Regions from separate parts of the Fictibacillus nanhaiensis genome, predicted to be linked through region 1. Evidence: riboswitches for the same ligand, from Rfam matches in the RefSeq annotation. Region 1 holds a riboswitch; the other holds the start of a gene.
What was found. A riboswitch is a leader RNA that binds a small molecule or an ion and turns the genes downstream of it on or off. The one in region 1 is predicted to bind S-adenosylmethionine.
Positions count from the first base shown of each region.

Region 2: another riboswitch for S-adenosylmethionine. It lies ahead of ACFS5O_RS04190 (LLM class flavin-dependent oxidoreductase); the one in region 1 lies ahead of ACFS5O_RS08145 (methionine ABC transporter ATP-binding protein).

Region 1 is NZ_JBHUPF010000006.1:911,272-914,410, reverse strand. It holds gene ACFS5O_RS08150 (methionine ABC transporter permease) at 1-69, opposite strand, end outside; gene ACFS5O_RS08145 (methionine ABC transporter ATP-binding protein) at 62-1,087, opposite strand; SAM riboswitch class I at 1,396-1,526, opposite strand; gene ACFS5O_RS08140 (hypothetical protein) at 1,606-1,950, opposite strand; gene ACFS5O_RS08135 (anti-sigma-I factor RsgI family protein) at 2,071-3,139, opposite strand, start outside.
Region 2 is NZ_JBHUPF010000006.1:77,695-80,833, forward strand. It holds gene ACFS5O_RS04185 (acyl-CoA dehydrogenase family protein) at 1-976, opposite strand, end outside; SAM riboswitch class I at 1,263-1,375, opposite strand; SAM riboswitch class I at 1,528-1,629, shown strand; gene ACFS5O_RS04190 (LLM class flavin-dependent oxidoreductase) at 1,746-3,137, shown strand.

The DNA of each region.
Region 1 (3,139 bases):
ATATAACGTTTCTTTTGTAGCTTCTAATAGAACGTCCCATTGAACATTTGGGAACCATGTACTAAGCATTATGAATCACCTCTACTTCAACCTGCACACTATTTAAAAACTCCATTGCACGAGCTAGTGCAGGTTCTGTACCTTTTATCTGAATAAACAACGTCCCATAAGGTCCATTCTGAGTCTGAGTAATCTTCCCTTGAAGAATATTAACATCCACTTCATACTTACGAATCAATTCTGTGATTAAAGGCTGTCCCGCTCGTCCACCGATGAAAGTCAGCTGAACGATTCGACCTTCAGGAAATTCAGAAATGAACTGTTTAATCGTATCTACCGTTTCTTCAGGTTCTGTTACTTGTTTCACAAAATCCTTCGTAATAGGTTCTGTCGGATTTTTAAAGACGTTTAAAACATCGCCTTCTTCTACCACTCTACCTTGCTCCATAACAGCTACACGGTGACAGATTTTTCTGATGACATGCATCTCATGAGTGATAAGAACAATTGTCAGATCTAACTTTTTATTGATCTCAACAAGTAGATCCAGAATGCTGTCTGTTGTTTTAGGATCGAGTGCTGAAGTGGCTTCATCACATAAAAGAACTTTCGGCTCATTAGCAAGAGCACGCGCAATACCTACACGCTGCTTTTGCCCCCCACTTAGTTGTGATGGATAGGAACCACCACGACCTTCTAATCCTACAAGATCGATCAACTCATCAACACGCTGTTTGATTTTAGCTTTTGGATAACCCGCAATTTCAAGAGGAAAAGCGATGTTTTCTCTTACTGTGCGAGACCATAACAAGTTAAAATGCTGAAAGATCATAGAGATTTCTTGTCTGGCTTCTCTAAGTTTTTTCGATGACAACTCAGACATGTTTTTGCCACCGATCGTAACTGTACCGCTAGTCGGACGCTCCAACATGTTAAGGATTCGGATCAATGTACTCTTACCCGCGCCACTGTAACCAATAATTCCGTATATTTCTCCTTGCTTTATGTTTAAATCTACCGTATCAACTGCCTTTACTTCACCATCTTTGGTTTGAAAGACTTTACGGACTGACTGTAAATTAATCAAGATTCTTACCTCATTTCTTATCTAAAATATTGCTATCTTCAGCATACAATGTTGCTTTTGAACGTGGTTGATCTCCATTTCAGGATGCTCGCTTTCCGCGGGGCGACCGGTGAGCCCCTTGCCGCTTTGCGCCCTTAAGGGTCTCACCTGACCGCTCGTCCCACAGGAGTCTCGCACCTTCCACTCCAATCAACTACTCAGTGATGTCTTAACTAAACATCAACTTGTAATCACTTTAGGATAAACAACAAAAAATGCCTCTCTGCTTCAATATGAGCAGAAAGGCATATTATATTCTATGCACGTTCTCCTCATCTCCCAAGACTACTTAAAGCCTTGCAGGAATTGGCACCTTTCTAGTTCACCATTCATAAGAATGCAATGATCTAGCGGTTGCCGGGTTTCATAGGGCCAGTCCCTCCACCTCTCGTGATAAGTAAAAAAGTGTTACTTTATTAAGTTAAAGCGATGCATTTATGAATCACTGTGAAGAATATTATCATCCTTGTCGATTCGTGTCAAATATTTTTAGCAGTTCGAACTAATACCCCAGCAGAGATTTCTTCCCAATGGGAACTCAAGTAAAAAATCGCTTCCCATTTTAAGCGTTGTCTCAGTGTACCTTGGAACTCAATCATCTCTTGTCTCAATAATGTGCTAAGCTTCATTTTCCCTTCAAGTAACAACGATAGATACTTCGGATTTCCTGTAAACGTGACTGTTCTGTTCCGCTCTCCTTCTCTGTATTCAATTTTCAGTGTGGTGTCATCCTTACATTTAAAACTGGGCTTTACCGGAATATTATAAAGAGAAAGATATGGACTTTTTGCGATTTGACTTTCAAAGTAGCGAATATCCAACATTAAAAATCCCCCCGAATTGGTTGTTACTTCACCGATTCTAGAGGAATATTCATATACCTTTATAAACCCTTCGACAGCCAGAAGGAATCGTAATTGGTTTTACGACACGTTATCTCATAATTAGTGTTTATGTTTCTTTTCTTGCTTATCATTTTCATGTCTTTGATCATCTTTTTTAGTTTCGTTTCTATTATTTTGCTTGTTGTAGTTCTTATCCTGCTGTTTGTTTTCTTTTCTTTGTTCTTTTGGTTGTTTAAAGTTCTTACCGTTTTTTTGGGACCTCGCAGGATCCTTCATCATTTTAGGTTCTACTTTTTTCTCTTGTTGCTTAAGACCATTTTTGTTATTAGACTTGATGTTTTTGTTGCGTTCTTCATCATTTCGTTTTTCGTTCGTAACCTTTTGAGGTTTAACAAGGTTTTCTTTAGACTCTTTAACCGAATGTTGTTTAGCTTCTTTTTTCATACGTTCATCAGAAGACTTTCCTTTGACTTCATGTGGTGCAGCCTTAATTTTACGTGGATGGGGAACAGATTTAATATCTTTAGAAGAAGTGGCATTTACCTTAAGTTCTTGAAACTTCACTTCTTTAATCTTTTCTTCTTTAAGTTGTTTGTCGTTCTTCGTTGCTTCTTGAAAAGCTGTGTATTTACCAGAAGATACGCCTAGTTGTTTTGCTTTTTTTCGAACTTCATGGTTCGTTTCAGAAACAGTAATGGCTACAGGATACTGAACGACGGCTTTCTTCACAATAGCGTTCAGCGCCTGATCTAATTCCTGCTTGGTTTTCTTATCACTCGATTTATCAGATACTGTAGTGATCAACATGGATTGATTTTCTTCCATATAGCCTTCTGATTGATAAGCTTTAATGAGTTGATCCGCAAATACTTCAAACGGCAAACGATCGTCAGTAGAAAAATTGTATTTCTTAACGATCTGTTTAGCTTCATCGTTAAAAGCATCCATTTCAACAACTCTCATTTCGTCGTCAACGCCAACCTCGAGGCTTGGATTGATATCAAAGCTAACATATGCAGCCGCAGCGGAATGGCTGCTATTCGGCATGAGACCCGAAAGAAAAAGAAAGGCGATCAAAGCTGCGACTGAAAACGAAATGGACGGCAACACAAAAAGACTTCTTTTTTTGTTTGAAAAATAAGAAGCCTGGTATTCATTACCTACAAGA
Region 2 (3,139 bases), 830 kb from region 1:
TAACGGCCGCAAGTTCTGTACCTAGATTCTTACGTTGTTCAGGCTGATTTACCCATTTTTCAGCAACGGCATGAAGAATTGTTCTCGCTTGGAATAGCTCAAGTTCAATCTTGCCAATCTTTCTTCTCACCTCAGGTACTTCTGAGATAGGTCCTGATAACGTGTTAGGGCTATATTCTGACGCAAATTCAATTGCATAATTCCGCGCAGCTCTTGCGATACCTAAGTACACAGCAGGGACTTGAAGATACCAGCCTTTCGGAACGATGTTCTTCTCATCTTCAACAACAAGAAGGTTTTCCTTGGACACATAAACATCTTTCAAAAGGAGATCGTCACTTTTTGTGCCTCTCATAGAGATACTGTCCCATGTTTCTTTTACAAAAACCCCTTTTTCACGATGATTCACTAAGAAAAATCCTTTATGGTTAGTTTCTGAAATGGTAGCGGTTACGACCGAGTAATCAAGGGCCTCTGCCATAGAAGTAAAAGCTTTGCTTCCGTTGATCAACCATCCATCTGCTTTCTTAACAGCGGTTGTTGTAGGAATACCTCCGCGAGAAGGACTTCCTGTCGCACGCTCTGTTTGTGCCAAGTTGATGAGTGCTTTTTGTTCCACTACTTTCCGGCTAAGATCAGCGAACGCATCACCACTCCAATGCTGGTTTTCCGCCGCCTCTAAAAAAGTACCCAAATGCCACCCAAGAGAAAGGGCAGTAGGAGCATCTCCCTCCGCTAAATGTTCTTGAATGGTTAAGAATTCAACTAGGTTTAACCCTTTACCGCCATATTCTTTTGGAATGGTAAGAGAAAGAAAGCCAGCATCCTTTAAATCTTGGAAATTCTCATAAGGAAAAACGCCTTCTCGATCTACAAATTCTGCCCGTTTCTTGAAAACTTCTTTTAGTGCTAGTGCGGTATTTATCGCTTCTTCAAAATGATCTATTTCAGTGGTTTTTCTCAATGGAATGCTCATAGTTCCCTCCTAATTTTTTTATCTGTAAGTGGTTTTTGGTTTTGGATTGGTTTTGTTATAAGTCTTCTTCGATAGGTTGATTGCAGCGCAAGGTGCTAGACTCCTGCGGGACGAGTGAGCAGGTGAGACCCTTAAGGGCGCGAAGCGCGAAGTGGCTCACCGCTCGCCCCGCGGAAAGCGAGCGTCCTGGAGCGGAAATCAACTACACACAAGAACAGCGAAGGAAAAACAAAAAAGCCCTCTTTCAAAGACGAAAGAGGACGTAGATTCCATATGCTAACACGCTCTCTCATCTTTCAGACATTAAAAAAACATCTGCTGGAATTAGCACCTTTCTTTTGAACAAAGCGGTTGCTGCAGGATCGTAGGACCAGTTCCTCCCCTGACTCTTGATAAGAAAATATTTAATTATTAGTCATCACTATAGAGGATAATGCCAACCACTGTCAACTAAAAACTGATTGTTAAGAAAATTATTTTATTTTTTTAAATTGCATTGACAGGCTATTTTTAATCCTGTATATTTCGTTATTAAATTGAATCATATCGATTTCTTATCGAGAGAGGTGGAGGGACTGGCCCTTTGAAGCCTCGGCAACAACTATTTTTAGGACTGTGCCAATTCCAGCAGGCGAAAGCTTGAAAGATAAGAGGAAATCTATATACGTATGTTTATTTCACGTATTTTTTAACCTCTTCTCATAGTTGAAGAGGTTTTTTATTTTCTCTTGGAACGGGTACGAAAAAATTGGATACGGAGGAATGTATGTTGAGTAAAGAAATTTTGTTGAACGCGTTTGAGATGACGAGTGCCATGCACAATTCTCATGGCCTTTGGAAGCACCCGGAGAACAAGAGACATAGAGGTTATAAAGATCTAAAATACTGGATTGAGTATGCGAAGCTTTTAGAAAGAGGGAAGTTTGATGCTGTGTTCTTTGCAGATGTATTGGGCGTTTATGACGTTTATAGACAAAGCAAGACACCTTCTATTCAAGATGGACTTCAAGTTCCTTTAAATGATCCCGCACTTCTTGTATCGGCTATGGCGAGCGTAACAGAAAATCTATCTTTTGCCGTGACGGTAAGCACAACGTATGAACAGCCGTTTGGGAACGCGCGCCGCTTTTCTACGCTAGACCATCTAACGAATGGCCGAATTGCTTGGAACGTAGTCACCTCTTATCTGCCGAATGCGGCAAGGAATTTTGGACTGCAGAATATGATTAAACACGATGAACGATACAACATCGCAGATGAATATTTAGATGTTTCTTATAAACTTTGGGAGAGCAGCTGGGAAGACGGAGCCGTTGTTGAAGATGTTGAAAACAATAAACTGGTGGATCCTGAAAAAGTTCATGAGATCAATCATGAAGGACAATATTTTAGCGTGGAAGGACCTCACTTAAGTGAACCATCTCTGCAGCGCACACCTGTTATCTATCAAGCGGGAACGTCTGAGAGAGGACGAGACTTTGCGGCAAAGCATGCTGAATGCATCTTTGTAGGTGGTCCAACACCAGAGAGAATTCGTTTTTATGCGGACGACATTCGTAAACGCGCTATCAAACATGGCCGAAACCCAGAAAACCTTAAGATCTTTTCATTTTTAAATGTGGTGGTGGGGAGAACGACTGAAGAGGCGGAGGAGAAATTCAAAGAATATGCAAGTGTTTGGAGCGCGGATGCTGCAAAAGCGCAGTATGGAGCGAGCGGTTATGATATCGCGGAGTATGAAGAGTTAGATCCGGAACTTCCATTCTCGTACAACAAATCAACAGAGGGCGGACATTATAAAGCCGCCACACTCACTACGGATGCGCCTAAACCGTTAACAGTGGGAGAAGTATTGAATCGCTTCGAGTCTCCTGACAGAGGTAGTTTCATAGTGGGGAACCCTGAAGAGGTAGCGGATGGTATTCAAAAGCAGTTTGAAGAGTCTGGCGTAGACGGTTTTAACCTAAATCACCTTGTAACACCAGGAGACTTAGAAGCTTTTGTAGAGCTTGTTGTACCTGTTCTTCAAGAAAGAGGACTATACAAAAAAGAGTACAACAGGGGCACGCTTCGTGAAAAATTGTTTACACCTGGACAACCTTTGCTGCCTAATGATCATCCAGCGGCTAGATTTAGACCGGTGTTAACGGAAAGTAAATAAGT